DNA from 3 places in the Arthrobacter sp. MDT2-3 genome. Region 2 is predicted to be linked to each of the others. Evidence: riboswitches for the same ligand, from Rfam matches in the RefSeq annotation. Region 2 holds a riboswitch; each other region holds the start of a gene.

Region 1 (5,878 bases), on a different contig from region 2:
GGACTTTGGTGCGGATGTAGTAGCCAACGATCACGATGACGGCAGAGAGCCAGAAAGCGACGCGCCAGCCCCAGCCAAGGAATGCTTCCTGGGAAAGCGTGGCCGAAAGGGTGAACAACACGCCGGTGGCCAGGAGGTTGCCCATCGGTACCGCCGACTGTGGCCAGCTGGACCAGAACCCGCGGGACTTGTTGGGGCTGTGCTCGGCAACCAGCAGTACGGCGCCGCCCCATTCACCGCCGACGGCGAAGCCCTGCACGAAGCGCAGGAACACCAGGAGGGCCGGAGCCCAGTAGCCGATCTGGGCGAAGGTAGGCAGGCAGCCCATCAGGAAAGTGGCAACGCCCACCAGGATGATGCTCAGCTGCAGCAACTGCTTGCGGCCGAACTTGTCACCGAAGTGGCCAAAGACGATGCCGCCGATGGGGCGGGCCACGAAGCCTACGGCATAGGTAACGAAGGCGGCGATGATGCCGTCCAGTTCGGTCCCTGAATTGGGGAAGAACATTTTGCCGAACACCAGGGTGGCGGCGGAGGCATAGAGGAAAAACTCGTACCACTCAACAACGGTGCCGGCCATGGAGGCCGTAACGACTTTCTTCAGGCCTGAGGCCTTAACGTCGGTTTCCTCTGGCCGCCGTGCGGCGGAGCTTTCCGTACTCATTTATGAACTCCTTCGGCGTCGTCTTCGACACCACTGGGACAGGCTGTGGCGGATACAGGTGATTTTGGCCACGAACCACCGGGTCCCATTGAGTATGGTCTGCCTCCACGCCCAGCTCAACGGCGAATCATGCAGAGCCCATCTGCATTTATGCACATATTCTGGCTTTTGCTTGTGGCGTTATGCCGAAAGGTGTTGCCGGAGCTGCGATCCCAGCTGGCCGATCTCGGTGAGGAATCCGTCGTGCCCGATAGGCGCCTCGATGAGGTGGACGTCCACCTCTCCGGGAAGCGCCCGCGCCAGCTCCCGTGACTGGGAGGGAAAGTAGAGCCGGTCCGAGTCCACGGCGGCGACAAAAAAGCGCGCACTGACACTGGACAGGGTCTGGGCGAGCGACCCCCGTCCCCGGCAGATGTCGTGGCTCATCAGCGCCTCGGTGATCGCGATGTAGCTGTTGGCGTCGAAGCGCTGGACCAGTTTGGTGCCCTGATGATCCAGGTAGCTCTCCACCTGGTAGCGCCCGCGGGCTGCCAGCTGCTCGCCCTGAAGCGGCGATTCGGGCGCCTGCGGCGCGCGTCCGAACCGTCCGTCCAGCTCCACCGGGGAGCGGTAGGTGATGTGGGCGATGCGCCGGGCCAGGGCCAGGCCTTCCTCGGGAGCGGGTCCGTTGTAGTAGTCACCGCCGTTGAAGTTGGCGTCCTGCCGGATGGCGAGGGTCTGCGCCTGGGCAAAGGCGATCTGCTCGGCGGTACTTGCGGCGCCCACGGCAATCACAGCACAGCGCCGCACCCGCTCCGGATACGTGACAGCCCATTCCAGCGCCCGCGCCCCGCCCATTGAGCCGCCCAGCACGGCAAACCAGCTCTCGATCCCCAACTGGTCGGCCAGCCGGGCCTCCGCCACAGTGCTGTCCCGCAGGGTCACCAGCGGAAAACGCGAGCCCCAGGGCGTTCCGTCCGGAGCAAGCGACGACGGCCCCGTGGACCCATAGCAGCCGCCCACTATGTTGATGGACACCACGAAAAAACGGTTGGTGTCCACCGGCGCGCCCGGCCCGGCGAGTTGTTCCCACCAGCCGGGTTCTTCTGTGTCGCCGCGGGTTACGTGGGTGCTGCCGGTCAGAGCGTGTTCAATGAGGACGGCGTTGCTGCCGTCCTCATTGAGTGTGCCCCAGGTTTCGTAGGCCAGGGTGACGTCCGGCAGGTATCCGCCGGCTTCCAGCTTCAGTCCCCCGATGGAGGCATAGCGGACAATCCCGTGTTCGGGGACGGTAGTACGGGTGACGGTAACCGTCATGGCAAGACCTCTTCTACGCGCTTGCCCGCCGTCGAATGACCGGCAGGCCAGGTCTTCACCCGGGGCACCCCACCGCGGAAGGAGGGTTGCCGGCCAGCAAGCCGGGGCTGTCACTGGCACTCATGACCTGGTTCGAGTGTACGAAACAGGCCCTGCCTGCCGCCAAGAGTGTGACTGGTTGTGACTTCCCCGGCCCGCCGCCGCGCTGGTGCCCTGGGTACGGCTAGGCGCCAGTGGCCTCCTTGGCCGCCCGGAAGCCGGCCTCGAGGTCCGCCAGGATGTCATCGATGTGCTCGATCCCCACTGACAGCCGCACCAGGCCGGGATTCACGCCGGCAACCACCTGCTGCTCCGGCGAGAGCTGGCTGTGGGTGGTCGACGCCGGATGGATCACCAGGGAACGGACGTCACCGATGTTTGCCACATGGGAGTGCAGCTCCAAGGCGTCCACAAAGCGCTTGCCCGCCTCGGCGCCGCCAGCGAGGTTGAACGACACGATCGCGCCGGTACCCTTGGGTCCGTACTTGCGTCCGCGCTCGTACCAGGGGCTGGACGGCAGCCCGGCGTAGGCGACGGATTCGACGTCGTCACGCGTTTCCAGCCATTGGGCAACGTCCAAGGCATTGGCGACGTGACGTTCCACCCTCAGGCTCAGCGTCTCCAGTCCCTGGGCGATAAGGAAGGCGTTGAAGGGCGACACTGCCGAGCCAAGGTCGCGCAGCAGCTGCACCCGGGCTTTCAAAATGTATGACAGGTTGGCACCCAGGGCACCGTCAGCGCCGAGGTCGCGGGCATACACCAACCCGTTGTAGGTGGGGTCCGGGGTGTTGAAGCCGGGGAATTTCGCAGGGTCCTTGCCGAAGTCGAAATTTCCGGAGTCCACGATGACGCCGGCGATGGCGGAACCATGGCCGCCCAGGTATTTGGTGGCCGAGTGCACCACAACGTCAGCACCCCATTCCAGCGGCCGGATCAGGTACGGGGTGGAGAGGGTGTTGTCCACAATCAGGGGCACGCCGGCCTCGTGCGCAACTTGGGACACGCCTTCGATGTCCAGGACGTCCTGCCGCGGGTTGGAGACAACCTCGCCGAAGAACAGCTTGGTGTTGGGCTGCACTGCAGCGCGCCACTGGTCCAGGTTGTCCGGGTCCGCCACAAACGTGACGGAGATGCCAAACTTCTTCAGGGTGTGGGCGAAGAGGTTGTAGGTGCCGCCGTAAAGGCTCGGACTGGCCACGATGTGGTCCCCCGACTCGGCAATATTCAGCACCGCAAAAGTTTCAGCGGCCTGGCCGGAACTGAGCAGCAGGGCTCCCAGGCCGCCTTCGAGGCTGGCGATCCGCTGTTCCACTGCTTCCTGCGTGGGATTGCCGATCCTGGTATAGATGGGCGCCAGCTCGGCAAGCGCGAAACGGTTCGCGGCGCTTTCAGCGCTGGGGAAAACAAAGGACGTGGTTTGGTAAATGGGGAGGGCACGGGCACCCGTCGCAGCGTCCGGCTCCTGTCCTGCGTGGATCTGGCGGGTTTCGAAAGACCATCCGTTAGACATTCAAGGCTCCTTTGACATGGGCCCGGCATGCTCGAAGCACCGCGGGCCGCGCTTGCCATCCGGCCATTGCCGGACAGCCAGGTCCTCACCCGGGGCACCCCACCGCGGATGGAGGGTTGCCGGCCAGCGAGCCGGGGCTTGGCGCTGGCGCTCATAACCTGGGCCCAGTCTAGGAACTCCACGTGCCCGTCGCCACGAGTGTGACCGGTTGTGACTTCCCGCCCTGTTGCTGGACGACACTTTTTGACGGGGTGGAGCCAGGAGGCGCACATGTTGATTTCCCAAGGTTCCGCAGAAGATGCGCAGGATTGAGCGAAGGTTGACCCTTTGCCGCCAATCCCCCGTTAGATTTGAGCCGGGAACACGTCACCTCGCCTTTCTTCTTCCACCCAAAGGACCACATTCAGTTGCCCCAATTCTCTCGCCTGGCACGTCGCACCGTCCTGCTCTCCGCCGTCGCCCTCTGCTCAGGCGCGGTGGCAGCCGGTCCCTGGCTGGCGTCCGCAGCGCACGCCGCTCCTTCCGCTGCTGCGGGTGAAAGCGGCCGCTACCTTGTCCAATTCGCTCCGGGCAAGGACGTCGCGGCGGAGGTGACGGCCCTCCGCGCCCAGGGAATTGGCGTCAACAGAACTTTTACCAAGGCAGTGAAGGGCGCTGCTATCGAAGCCAGCCCGGGGCAGGCTGCCGCCCTGCTCCGCTCGGGCCGGGCCGCAACGGTGGAGCCGGACCACGCTGTCACAGTATCCGAGGTGCAGCGCAACGCGCCGTGGGGCCTCGACCGGATCGATCAACAGGCACTGCCGCTCTCCGGCTCCTACACACCTGCCGCCTCCGGACAGGGTGTCAACGTATACGTTGTGGACACCGGGATCCTCGCTTCTCATGCTGATTTCGGCGGCCGGGTCAGCGCTGGATGGACAGCAAAGGCTGACGGCCTGGGATCAAGCGACTGCAACGGCCACGGCACGCACGTGGCAGGAGTCATCGGCGGCGCCGTCCATGGCGTGGCCAAATCCGCCACCCTTATTCCGGTGCGGGCACTCGAATGTGATGGCTCCGGCGTCTACTCGGACATCATCGCAGGGCTCGACTGGGTTGCCGGTCAGCACCGACCTGGCACCCCGGCCGTAGTCAACCTGAGTATCGGCGGACCCACCAGCAGCGTGCTCGATGCAGCAGTCCAGGCCATCATCACCAACGGCCTTCCGGCCGTTGTTTCAGCCGGGAACAACGCCGTTGACGCTTGCACGGCTTCTCCAGCCCGTACGCCCTCCGCCGTCACAGTAGCGGCAAGCGATTCCTTCGACAGGCAGGCCTCCTTCTCAAATTTCGGCAAATGCGTGGACCTCTACGCGCCCGGTGTAGGCATCCGCTCCGCCTGGCACACTTCCACGACGGCCACGGCGTCACTCGGTGGAACGTCCATGGCTACTCCGCACGTGGCTGGTGCTGCCGCCCTCCTCTTATCCGGCAATCCTCTTTTAACACCCACGCAAGTGACCGATCGGCTCGTCTCGTCCGCGATCGGAGGAATCATTGCAGGAACTGGAAGTGGAACGCCGAACCGTCTGCTGCACACCGCATCAGCTTCAGCCAACAACTTTTCGGTGGGGGGCGCGATCGGGGCCAAATACAACTCAATGGGTGGACCGGCGTCGCAGCTGGGCGCGGCCACCAGTCAGGAACAATCGGTCCAAGGCGGGGCGCAGCAACAGTTCCAACATGGGATTATTTTCTGGTCGCCGGCAGGTGGGGCACACCCGCTATGGGGTGCCATTGTGCAGAAGTGGTACAACGGCCATGACGCGGGCTACCCCATCCGGGACGAGGAGCCTCTGGGCGGCGGAGCAATAGCCCAGCACTTCACGAATGGAACGATGTACTACACACCGCAAATTGGCCTCCACTACATCGGCGCCGGAATCCGGGAGGCCTGGTGGAATAAGGGCGGCCAGACCGGAGTCGCCGGTTACCCTGTGTCCGATGAGAACCGCTGGCTTGAGGGCGGTGCGGTCCAGACTTTCCAGGGTGGAACCTTTTACTTCACACCTCAATATGGAACCAGGCTGTTGCAGGGAGCCATCCGCTGGGAATATGAGCGGAGGGGAGGCTACTCCTTCATTGGACGCCCGGTCACCGACGAGTACTCCTTGAATACGTCCACTCGCGCCCAGCGCTTCGAAAACGGCACCATCTACTGGTCTAACGGGAGCATACGGACCGAAAGGTTCTGAGTGTCGGCTTGTTGTGGGTGCGAATTTGAGCACGGCTGACATCACAAAGCCCAGTAAGGCTTACCTTAGCTGAGAGCCCGATCACAAAGTGCCAAGATGTTGCCATGCGCATGGATCACGTCTCTTACGCCTGTG
Region 2 (5,878 bases):
TGAAGGAGTAGATGACCTTGACGTAATCCTCAATGGAGGAGGAGGGCGCGCTGGTCTTCACAGCTCCAAGCCTACCCGTTGCCTGTTCTCCGTCATGCCTTGAAGGCCCGCCAGGTAAGCGTCAGGTACGGCAGTTCGAGCTCCTCTTCCAGGCTGTGGCCCAGGTGGTCGTGGAGGTACCAGTCCAGGTTGGCCAACACCTTGGCGCGGGTGCTTTCGCCGGCGCGCAGATAGTAGCTTCTGGACTTTGTGAGCTCCACCAGGTCCGTGGTGCTGACGCGGTCCTGCCAGTGGGTGACGTGGCCCTCAAGCCCCCGGAACTCTGGTCCCACGAGCGGCCGGAAGTCCGGCTTGTACACATCCCCTGCGTGCATGATCCGGGAGAGCCGGTGGACCCAGGGGACAGAGGTGTCCAACTGGTTCCAGATCAGGCCCAGCGTCCCGTGCGGGCGGAGGATGCGTGCCAGTTCGGTACTTGCGCCCAGGGCGTCGCACCAGTGCCATGCCTGGGCAACGCTTACGACGTCGAAAGCTGCGTCGGGCAGGCCCGTTGCCTCCGCGGTGGCCTGGATTGCCGTGGCAGCGGGATAGTGCGCCCGTAACTGCTCGAGCATGTCGGCAGAGGGGTCCACGGCCGTGACGGCCAGGCCCATGTCCAGCAGCAGTTCGGTGAACTTGCCGGTGCCGGCACCGGCATCGAGCGCCTCGCGGGCGCCCGGGGGCACCAGCCAGCGGGCTGATTCTTCCGGGTAGCCCGGACGGACCTGCTGGTAATGCCGGCCGCCGTCCTGGAAGCTCTGGCCGAGCTCCCGCCGCCGTCCGTGATCAAGCCTGGGGCCACCCCGTACCACGCGTGGCCTCCTTCGTCCGATGCCCTTGGGTATCCTTCGAATTTACCGCACCCGACGTTGAGGCAAGATCAGTAAGCAGAGTCAGTGCCAGCAGCGGACGGCAACAGTGTTCAGTCGTCGATGCAGGGGGCGGCCCCGGCGGTCCCCGGAGTGTTCGGTGCCCAGTGCGGATACGTGCGCGCGTCGTTGGCGGGAACCCAGCGCCCCGCGTCGACGACGTAGTCCCACCCCAGGCCGTTTCGGCGCAGCGAGTCGATGCCGGCAAGGAGCCGTTCTGCATCCTCAAGGCGTGAGCCGACGCCGAAGCTGGCCCGGAGGGAACCGGAAGGAAGCCCGAGCCGCTTCAGCAGCGGGTGCGCGCAAAAGCGGCCGTCCCGCAGGCCTACGCCATGTTCCGCGGACAGGTAGGCGGCCACGAGACCGGCGTCGTAGCCTTCCACGGAGAAGTTGACCACGCCGATGGTGTCCGTATCCGGGTTGGTGTCCTTGAAGATCTGGTGCACGGTCACGCCGTCAATTTTCTGCAGGCCTTCCACCAGGAAGGAGCGGATGGCCGATTCGTGGGCGTGCCACTGTTCCTGGTCCAGGCCGGCGATCACCTGTGTGGCGCGGGCCAGCGTTGCTGCGCCAAGGACGTTGGGCGAGCCGCCCTCATGGCGGGCAGGGCCGGTGGCCCAGCTGACGCCGTCGAGCCTGGCTTCCTTGACGGCGCCGCCGCCTGCGAGGTGGGGCGTTCCGGCGTCCAGCCAGTCGGCGCGGCCCACCAGCACACCGGTACCGAACGGTGCGTAGAGCTTGTGGCCGGAGAAGGCGAGGTAGTCGACGCCGTCCGCGGCGATGTTCACGCGGCGGTGCGGCGCAAGCTGGGCCGCGTCAACCACAATCCGTGCGCCGTATTCGTGGGCGAGCGCGGCGAGGGCCCGAATGGGAAGAATTTCACCGGTGACGTTGGAGGCGCCGGTGACGGCGAGCAGGCTCACCCCGCCCTGCTCCAGTTCAGCGCGGACGGACTCGATGGTCCCGGCGATGGTGTCAGCGGCAACGATGCTCCGGTGGGGGACACCCTGCCACGGCAGCAGGTTCGCGTGGTGTTCGATGTCCAGGTACAGGACGTCGCCGTCCGGACGTCCGTTCGTCGCGGGCAGGCAACCGGCCAGCAGGTTGAGGGAATCGGTGGTGTTGCGGGTGAAAATCACCGAGTCGTCAGGGCGGCCGCCCACGAAGTCCCGAACAATGCTGCGTGCGTTCTCGTAAACGGACGTGCTGATCTGGGACGCGTAGCCGGCGCCACGGTGGACGCTCGCGTAGAAGGGCAGGATCTCGTTGAGGTAGGCCGAGACTACGGAGAGGGCGGGAGCCGAGGCACCATAGTCGAGGTTTGCATAGCGGACGTGCCCGCCGGAGATGAGGGGCGCCTGGATTTCCGCACCTGTGACGGCAGCAAGGGGGCGGCCGGCGACAGCGCGGCGGGCATCAAAGAGGGCAGCGGCTTCAGCCTGGATGGGCTGGGCGGCGGCGTTGGGGGAGACGGTGGCAGTTGTCACAGAGACCTCACTTCGAAAAGGACCCCCTGCTCCGGGAATCCGCGCTTGCCGCATCCGTTCCGGACCGGCCTGGTCGTCACCCGGGGCACCCCACCGCGGTTGGAGGGTTGCCGGCCAGCAAACCGGGGTTTCGCGCTGGCACTCGTGACCTGGTTAAGAGCGTAGGACATGGGGCAGGAAGGTTTGAAGCCGGCTCAAATGTTAAGCGCTTTGTTACGCCTGCCGAAAAGTGCTGCTTTGGCCGAAGAAACGACGGCGGGCGCCTCCTTTAGGAGCCGCCCGCCGCTGATTGTTCGGTGAAGGTGCCTAGAGGAGATCGTCCAGGTCAGGGTTCAACCTGCGGAGTACCTCGGAGTGCAGGATGGAGTTCGTGGCCAGCGCGTTGCCGCCAAACGGCCCGTCCTCCCCTTCCAGCGAGGTAAACCGGCCACCCGCTTCGACCACAATCGGCACGAGTGCCGCCATGTCGTAAAGGTTGAGTTCGGGTTCGCAAGCGATGTCCACCGCGCCCTCGGCCACCAGGCAGTAGGACCAGAAATCGCCGAAGGCCCGGGTCCGCCACACGTCCTCGGTGAGGCCCAGGAAGTTGTCCAGATTGCCACGTTCCTTCCACCCGCCCAGGCTGGAGTAGGACAACGAAGCGTCCGAAAGGTTGGCGACATTCGAGACGCGGAGCCGGGTGGCAGCAGCCAGCGACCGTCCCATGTAGGCGCCCATGCCCTTGGCCGCCCACCAGCGCTTGCCCAGGGCGGGAGCACTCACCACTCCAACAACGGGCTCGCCTTCATCCACCAGGGCGATCAGGGTGGCCCAGACGGGGACGCCGCGGACGAAGTTCTTGGTGCCGTCAATGGGGTCGATGATCCAGCGGCGGGACCCGTGGCCGGTGCTGCCGAACTCTTCACCGAGCACTGCATCACGCGGACGGGAGCGGGACAACTGGCCGCGGATGGCTTCTTCTGCCGCCTTGTCCGCGTCGGTGACCGGCGTCAGGTCAGGCTTGGTCTCCACCTGGAGGTCCTGGGCCTTGAAGCGGCTCATGGTCTGGTCATCCACGGAGTCTGCCAGGACGTGCGCCAGGCGCAGGTCATCGTTATAGCTTGAAGCGGGTTGGATCATGGTACCAAACTACCGTCTGCGCGCGGTTCTGCTGGGAGATCGGCACCGTCAGTTGACGCTGCCCAGTTCCTTCGCCTCCTGCGCCTCCAGCCGCGGGTCGGTGCCCAGGAGGCGCCGCAGGGATGCCAGCCGGGCTTCTCCGGTGGCGCCGGCATGCCCGCCGCCCACCCAGGCGTCCAGCCCGCAGTTCACTGCCGTGGCGGTGTGTTTGCAGCCGCGTTCGCAGTCCTCGATGCCGGGGGAGAGGTCCGGGAAGGAGCGCAGGATCCGGTCCGGGTCCACGTGCGCCAGGCCGAAGGAACGGATGCCCGGGGTGTCGATGATCCAGCTGCCGGCGGGTGCGTCCGCCAGCCTCAGGGCCAGCGCCGACGAGGACGTGTGGCGGCCCCGACCCGTCACCGCATTAACCCCGCCGGTGGCACGCTCCGCACCGGTCAGCGCGTTCACCATGGTCGACTTGCCAACGCCCGAATGCCCCAGCATGACTGTCACTTTTCCATCCAGATAGCCGCGGAGTTCCGCGACAGCCCCACTGTCCAGGCGTGCGGACAGTCCGTCGTCCGAGCGGGCATCGATCCCAGATGCGGTGGAATCGGCCGTCCGGCTAATGATCACGGGGAAGTCGAGGTGGGTGTAATTGGACAACAGCTCCGCTGGATCCTTGACATCCGCCTTGGTGACCAACAGGATCGGCTCAATCCCGGCGTCGTACGCCGCCACCAGGGCGCGGTCGATGAAGCCGGTGCGGGGCTCGGGGTTGGCGGCCGCCACGACAACTACGAGCTGGTCCGCGTTGGCCACGACTGCGCGTTCCACGGGATCGGTGTCGTCCGCGCTGCGGCGCAGGAGGGTCCTGCGGTCCTGGATCTTGACCAACCGGGCCAGGGTGTCCGGTTCGCCCGAGACATCGCCTACGAGGGATACGAAATCACCCGCCACCACCGGGTTGCGGCGCAGCTCCCGCGCCCTCGCTGCAATGACTACGCGTTCGTTGCCGGAGTCCTCACCCACCACAGCCGTATACCTGCCGCGGTCAACGGTGATAATGCGTCCCGTGACGGCGTCGTCATGGCTGGGCCGGTCTTTGGTGCGAGGGCGCGAGCCCTTCTTGCTGGGGCGGATTCGGACATCCGATTCATCCCAGGAATCAGTGCTCCGCGCCACCGGTTGAACCTTCCGTGCCGGTGTTGGACGAGGCTGCCTGGGCAAGCATGCCTGCCCACAACCGGGGAAAGTCCGGCATAGTTTTGGCAGTCGTGGCGATGTCCTCCACCTGCACGCCCTCCACCGCCAGGCCCAGGATGGCTCCGGCAGTGGCCATGCGGTGGTCGGCGTAACTGTGGACGACGCCGGCGTGCAGCTTGGCGGGCCGGATCACCAGGCCGTCGCTGGTTTCCTCGGCATCTCCGCCAAGGCGGTTGATCTCGGTGACCAGTGCAGCCAGCCTGTCGGTTTCGTGCCCGCGCAGGTGGGCAATACCGCTGAGCCGGGAGGGGCCGCTGGCCAGGGCACATAACGCGGCGACCGTCGGCGCCAACTCACTCGTGTCCGCGAAATCCCCGCCCTTGATCTCCGCTCCGCCGGTTACGGTCAGGACGCCGTCGCGCAGGGTAACCTCTGCGCCCATCTCGGCAAGAATGCTCCGCCAGAGATCTCCCACCTGCTGTGTCTGTTCGGGCCAGCCGGGAATCCGCACCGTACCGCCGGAAGCCAGGGCCGCGGCAAGGAACGGGCCGGCGTTGGACAGGTCCTGCTCAATCCGCTGGTCGAAGGCTTGGATGGGCCCAGGGGCAACAAGCCAGTGGTTGGGAACCGAATCGTCAACAACAACCCCGGCCCCCCGCAGGACAGCGACGGTCATATTGATGTGGTCCAGGCTTGGTACAGGTTTTCCTACATGCTCAAGGTGCAGGCCCTCGGTGAACCGTGCCCCCACGAGGAGAAGGGCAGAAACGAACTGTGAGGAGGCGCTGGCATCGATGACCAGGTGTCCGCCGCGAACTTCTCCGGTGCCCTCCACTGCAAACGGCAGCGACGACGGTGTGCCGCCGCCTTCCGCGGAAACGGCCACTCCCAGGGCCTTGAGCGCTTCGATGATGGTTCCCATGGGCCGCTTCCGGGCATGCGGGTCGCCGTCGAACAAGCTGGCACCGTTGCGCAGCGCCGCCAGCGGCGGAACGAACCGCATCACCGTCCCGGCAAGGCCGCAGTCGATCCTCGTGGAGGCCGATGCGGCATCGGCCGGCAGCGGCACCACCTCCAGATCCGGCCCGAACGCCCCGTCCCCCGGCACCTCGGTGATGGTGGCGCCCAACTGCCGGAGCGCGTCAACCATCAGTGCGGAATCCCTGGAGTGCAGCGGTG
Region 3 (5,878 bases), on a different contig from region 2:
CACAGGGGTGTTGGAGAGCTTGGTGTTGCCCTCCCGGAACAGATATCCGTCAGCATTCTGGTTGGTGAACGGCTCGATCGCCACCCCCAGTTCCTTGCAGTAGTCCAGGGTGATGTGGTGCTGGGGAATGCGGCCGGGGCCGGCATTCATGTACTGGTCCTTGGAGAACGTCGCCCGCTGGGTAACTCCGAGGAGGTCCGTTTCCTCGGTTCCCCCACGCACCGTCCAGTTGCGTCCGCCCGGCCGCATCCGGGCCTCAAGGATGGTGACTTTGTAGCCCGCCTTGCCCAACTCATAAGCGGTCGTCAGGCCGGCGATGCCGCCGCCCAGGATGACGACACTCTTCCCCTTGCCCTGCAGGTCATTGGCCCGGGGCGCAGCATAGGCAGGAGCGGCCGTATCGGGAGCCAGGCCCATCGCGGCCATGGTCTCGTACATCACCCCGGCTCCTCCCACCATGCCCACGTAGCGGAGGAAGTTCCTGCGAGTCGCATCTGTCATTTTTTCCCTTTCACCGGAGTGTTACGCGGTGATCGTATGGGGGAAATGTTTCGTCAAATGCTGTGACAATGTCGGTGTTGTAGCGTTCATATTTCCACGAAGTAAACGCTTCCCGGATGGTGCAGGAAACTCCCGCGAATGCGCTATGTGGGAATAATCCGGAAGAGGAACCTGGTCCGGACCATGACCCACAGGAGCCCCAGCACTACGGCATATGCGGCGGTATTGAGCAGCACGTTCTCCTGCTGCAGTGCTGGAATATTGGCCACCACGGCAATCAGCACCAGGTGCATGATGAACACATAGAGGGTGGCGCCGCCCAGCGGAATCAGGAACCAGCCGAGTGCGCGCTGCACGGGTTTCCAGTATGCGGTGAGGAAGGCGTAGGCCGCCACCACCAGGACCAGGACGTTAAGAAGCCGGCCCGGCGCCAGATACGTGCGGCCAAAGAATAAGTCGTACATGCTCCGGTACACGGCGTCCGGGATGACGGCGAGGCGGACATCGAAGCCGTTCGCCAGGTAGGGGTTGCCCCACGAGAGAAACGCGAACAGGAGTGCGACGGCGGTGCACGCGGCCACCAGCCAGGTCTGTCCCGCCAACCAGGCGACGATGCTGCGCCGATGGTAGCCGGCGACGAGTCCGATCACGAACAGCACCTGCCACACGAGCAGCGGGAACGAGTCCTCGAACTGTGAGGGCAGGAGCCGGATCCTCGTGGCAGCTCCCACGGCGTAGACCGCAAGGGTTCCGGCCAGCACCCAGATTGCCTTCATGCGGTTGAGCGCAGCCAGGATCAGCGGGCTGGCAAGGAGCAGCACCACGTAAAGGCCCATCACGTTGAACTGCCAGGGTCCGAACTGCAGCAGCAGGATGGCAGGGAGCACCTGCGGCGGCACCGGGAACTGGAACAGGGATTCCATGCCGGCATAAAGGTCATAGGTACGGCCGGCGCCGTCGTGCCCTGCCCCGCCCGTTCCCTGGTCCACAAAGGTGGTGAGGGGGTCAGTCCGGAAGATCGGCAGCAATGAGACCAGGAAGACGCCAATGAGGACTATCAGTGCCGTCAGGTAAAGCTTGCCGGCCCGCCGGGAGGTTAGTTCAACCACCGTTCCGAAGTCATCCTTGGCCCTGGGCCCGTACACCATGCCGACCACCAGTCCGGAGAAGAGGACGAACAGCTCGGCACCCGAAACAAAGCCCACCGCCTCCTGCGTGAGCAGCTGGAACAGCGAGGTCATGCCCAAGTGGTTGACCACAACAAAGACAATGGCCAGGCCGCGCAGCATATCCACGCGCGCATCCCTGCTGGACGGGTCTGAATATCCCCATGCCGTAGCGGCATTGACCCGGCGGGGAATCTGCCACAGGGCAACCAGGAGGATGAGGAGCGCCGCGCCCACGGTCCCGGCAACGGCCCCCGTAAGGGTGTTTGCCCGGACGTACGTGCTGCTGCCGGAGCTGACCTCGGTGACCGGGCCTGCGACGATGGGGGACGCTTCCAATGTGCCCAGGGCGGCGTTGGCGATGCCCGGGTTTCCGGTGAGCCGCCAGTCGATGCTTGCCACTCCGGTGTCCCGCGTACTGGTCCGCTCGTCCCACACCACCGCGCCTGTCATGCGGAACCCGGCAGCGGTGGCCGTCCCCACCACCTGGTCCCACCAAGCGGCCTTGATGGCCGCTTCGGATGCGCCGCCGGAGGCCGGGCTGTAGAACGCGGAGGTGTGCAGGAGGAACGGCTTGTCCCTTCCCTCTGCATAGCTGGCGTAGAAGTTTTCACCGCCGGAGGCCGTGAGCATTTCCCGCAGTTGGCCGGCGCGGGGAACTGTGTTGACGGCAGCACCACCGGCGGTGTCGTCGTGGAAGGCGGTCAGGCCAACCCAATCCACCGCATCGTCCCCGGGATAGTAGGGTCCGTAAGCTGCGTCCGAGCCGTTCCAGGCGCCGTCGCCGTTGGTATCAAGCAGCGCGAACCCATCACTTCCCTGTGCGGGCGCGTTCCGGTTCCGGTCGAACGGATAATCCGTGCCCAGGTACGGTTCCCAGACCATCACAACGCCCCCACCGCCGTCGACCTCCCGGAACGCCGCTGTCACAGCCTTGAATGCCCCCCGGTAGGCAGCCGGCTGCTGGCCCCACTCAACCCAGCTTGCGTTCATGTCCGGGGCGAACCGGACCAGCAGCTGTCCTTTGAAACTGGACGCAAGCTCCAGCACCCTTTCGGCGAAGGGCCTCGCAGCCGCGGCGTCGATCTGGTCCAGCGGCATCGTGGGCTTCACTGTGAGCATCGCGTGGGCACCCTGCCGGGAGGACTGTTCCAGGAATCCCTCGATGTCGTTTTGCTCTGATGAGCGGTAGGGAAACGCTATGTCGTGGCCAAAAATAGCCGGCGAAGCACCCAGCCGGTCGGCGAAACCGGCGGCGGAGTCCTCACCCCATTCAAGGACGGCGCCCAGCAGCGGCTTTCCCTCTTCAGGAAAACTCCGCGCGGCCTGGGCTGACCCTGCAGGCAACACCACTGCCACGAGGGCAACCAGCAGTGTGGCAAGGAGCGCCCCAACTACGCGCAGCCGGCGTACCCGGTAAGGGCCGGCAGGGTGCTGTGGCGCGGCAGTTAGCGTGCTGATGTGGACCCCCGGTGCTGGTTCTGATGATGGGGGCTGCCCCGTATGAAACTTTATCTGGCGGCGCATCCGCCAAAGGCCGGAAAAGGGGGCCCACCTGCGGTGATGCCGCCGCCGTCGGTTCCTCCGGTGTGGCGGAAATCGCCGCCTGCTGCACCGCGCCCCGTTCAGTTACGGAACATGACGACGGCGGCGGTGCGCCCCTGCGCGCCAAGTGTTACGTTTCTGGGGAGTAATGAGTACCGGCGCCAAGCCCTGACTGGCCGGTCGGCAACCCTCCTTTCGCGGCGGGGTGCCTCAGGTGAATACTCGGCATATCGACCGATTCGAGTTGCAAGCGTGAGAGAAGGAGATCCGTCGTGTCCGACGCACCTGCCCCTGAAGAGAGACTGTCGTACCGGCTTGTCACCGGTCCGGATGACAGGTCTTTCTGTGAACGGATTTCCACCGCCTTGGCCGAGGGCTACGTGCTGCACGGCAGCCCGGCGGCAACGTTCAACGGCAGCAGCGTCATCGTTGCCCAGGCCCTGGTCCTGCCGGCGGCCATCGCTTCGGCTGATGCCGCCGTCGCCACCGCAGTGGATAACCTCGAATCCGCAGGCGAAGACCTCGAGTTCGACGGTGAGGGCCACGCATGAGCTACGCCGGAGACCTGACGCCCCAGGAGGCGTGGGAAAAGCTGGAGCAGGGAGCCATCCTGGTGGATGTCCGCACTGAGGGCGAATGGGCCCACATCGGCATCCCTGACACCAAGGCCACCGACAACGATCCGCTGTTCATCCAGTGGACGTTCCCGGGCGGCATTCCCAACCCTGATTTCATTAGCTCCCTGGCCCAGCAGGCGCCTGAGGATCCGTCTACCGAACTGGTATTCCTGTGCCGCTCCGGGCAGCGTTCCATCGCGGCCGCCATTGCCGCCACCCAGGCCGGTTTCACCTCCTACAACGTGCTGGAAGGCTTTGAAGGCGAGCCGGACCGTTACGGCGAACGCACTGTCAACGGCTGGAAGAACCGGGGACTGCCCACCAACCTTGGAAAGAACTAAGTGACCTTCAACGAAGACGCTGCCGGCTGGAGCCCCGACACCCAGGCCGTGCGCGGCGGACTGGACCGCACCAACTTCCAGGAAACCAGCGAGGCTGTATTCCTGAACTCCGGGTTCGTGTACGAATCCGCCGCCGCTGCCGAGCGCGCCTTCACGGGCGAGGATGAGCGCTTTGTGTACTCCCGCTACGGCAACCCCTCGGTGGCCACTTTCCAGGAACGCCTCCGCCTCCTTGAGGGAACCGAGGCGTGCTTCGCGACGGCGTCCGGCATGTCTGCCGTCTTTACCGCCCTGGGTGCGTTGCTGGCCGCCGGCGACCGCGTTGTGGCCGCCCGCTCGCTGTTTGGCTCCTGCTTTGTGATCCTGAACGAGATCCTGCCGCGGTGGGGTGTGGAGACGGTGTTCGTGGACGGTCCTGACCTGGAACAGTGGCGCGACGCCCTGTCCCAGCCCACCACTGCCGTCTTCTTTGAGTCGCCTTCCAATCCCATGCAGGAAATCGTCGACATCGCCGCGGTCAGCGACCTCGCGCACGCGGCAGGCGCCACCGTCGTCGTCGACAATGTCTTTGCGACTCCCCTGCTGCAGCGCTGCGGGCAGCTAGGTGCCGACGTCATCGTCTACTCCGGCACGAAGCACATCGATGGCCAGGGACGAGTCCTGGGTGGCGCCGTCCTGGGCACCAAGGAATTTATCGAGGGGCCGGTGAAGCAGCTGATGCGCCACACCGGCCCGTCCTTGTCCGCCTTCAACGCTTGGGTGCTCACCAAGGGCCTTGAGACCATGGCCCTGCGCGTCAACCATTCATCCGCGTCCGCCCTGCGGCTGGCCGAGTGGCTGGAGCAGCAGCCCGCCGTGAGCTGGGTGAAGTACCCGCTCCTGAAGTCTCACCCGCAGTACGAACTGGCGGCAAAGCAGATGAGCGCCGGCGGCACGGTTCTCACCCTGGAGCTTGCGACGACGGGCGGCCGCTCGGGCAAGGAGGCCGCCTTTGCGCTGCTGGACGGTTTGCGCATCATCGACATCTCCAACAACCTCGGGGATGCCAAGTCCCTCATCACGCACCCGGCCACTACTACCCACCGTGCGATGGGTCCGGAGGGGCGGGCAGCCATTGGCTTGAGCGACGGCGTGGTGCGGCTTTCGGTGGGCCTGGAGGACGTGGACGATCTAATTGGCGACCTGGAACAGGCGCTCAAGCAGATCTAGAGGTACCTGACTGTGGGGCCGGGCTCCGGCACCGGCGCGGTTATGTGGGCGGGGCTCTATCAGACCTCTTCGAAGGAGAGCTGGACGGCCACTTCGTCGCCTTCCCTAATCCGGGCTTTGTCCCTGATGGCCTTCTTCACGGGCAAGAGGTAGGAACCGGCTTTCTGGTCCGCAAACAGCGAGGTCTGCCAGGAGTGCCCGGCAATCTCCGCGGTCACCCTGACGGATCCGAATGCCTTGCTGGCGCCGGCGCTTTGTTCGTGGATGTCATCCGCGACTTTTGCCGGGAGCGTCAAAAAATGCCACCCTGCTTCGCCCGGGTAAAGCCACAGCTCAGCTTTGAAGGAGTACGACGCCGTCACGCGCCGAGTATGGCATGCCCCCCTTGCCGGGGCACCACCGTTGCTGATTTTTCCTGTCTTGTTGCCCTGCTGTTCGCGCCGCTGAAGCGAGCATCAGGCGTGCCGGGGGATTGAACTGCAGGCTGAAAAGTTTTTTT

The links. A riboswitch is a leader RNA that binds a small molecule or an ion and turns the genes downstream of it on or off. The one in region 2 is predicted to bind S-adenosylmethionine.
Region 1: linked by a shared signal. The riboswitch ahead of AC5RUQ_RS10860 (bifunctional o-acetylhomoserine/o-acetylserine sulfhydrylase) and the one ahead of AC5RUQ_RS06640 (aminotransferase class V-fold PLP-dependent enzyme) in region 2 are both predicted to bind S-adenosylmethionine.
Region 3: linked by a shared signal. The riboswitch ahead of AC5RUQ_RS14685 (DUF1737 domain-containing protein) and the one ahead of AC5RUQ_RS06640 (aminotransferase class V-fold PLP-dependent enzyme) in region 2 are both predicted to bind S-adenosylmethionine.

The regions. Positions count from the first base shown of each region.
Region 1 is NZ_JBNHFS010000003.1:163,946-169,823, forward strand. Features, by position in the region: gene AC5RUQ_RS10850 (MFS transporter) at 1-664, opposite strand, end outside; gene metX (homoserine O-acetyltransferase MetX) at 845-1,960, opposite strand; SAM riboswitch class IV at 1,973-2,088, opposite strand; gene AC5RUQ_RS10860 (bifunctional o-acetylhomoserine/o-acetylserine sulfhydrylase) at 2,184-3,509, opposite strand; SAM riboswitch class IV at 3,553-3,668, opposite strand; gene AC5RUQ_RS10865 (S8 family serine peptidase) at 3,917-5,743, shown strand; gene AC5RUQ_RS10870 (VOC family protein) at 5,848-5,878, shown strand, end outside.
Region 2 is NZ_JBNHFS010000002.1:213,855-219,732, reverse strand. Features, by position in the region: gene AC5RUQ_RS06650 (metal-dependent transcriptional regulator) at 1-61, opposite strand, end outside; gene AC5RUQ_RS06645 (class I SAM-dependent methyltransferase) at 93-851, opposite strand; gene AC5RUQ_RS06640 (aminotransferase class V-fold PLP-dependent enzyme) at 962-2,395, opposite strand; SAM riboswitch class IV at 2,432-2,545, opposite strand; gene hisN (histidinol-phosphatase) at 2,702-3,514, opposite strand; gene rsgA (ribosome small subunit-dependent GTPase A) at 3,563-4,678, opposite strand; gene aroA (3-phosphoshikimate 1-carboxyvinyltransferase) at 4,662-5,878, opposite strand, start outside.
Region 3 is NZ_JBNHFS010000004.1:412,205-418,082, forward strand. Features, by position in the region: gene AC5RUQ_RS14675 (flavin monoamine oxidase family protein) at 1-501, opposite strand, end outside; gene opgC (OpgC domain-containing protein) at 645-3,194, opposite strand; SAM riboswitch class IV at 3,357-3,471, shown strand; gene AC5RUQ_RS14685 (DUF1737 domain-containing protein) at 3,485-3,763, shown strand; gene AC5RUQ_RS14690 (rhodanese-like domain-containing protein) at 3,760-4,170, shown strand; gene AC5RUQ_RS14695 (O-succinylhomoserine sulfhydrylase) at 4,171-5,379, shown strand; gene AC5RUQ_RS14700 (DUF1905 domain-containing protein) at 5,439-5,741, opposite strand.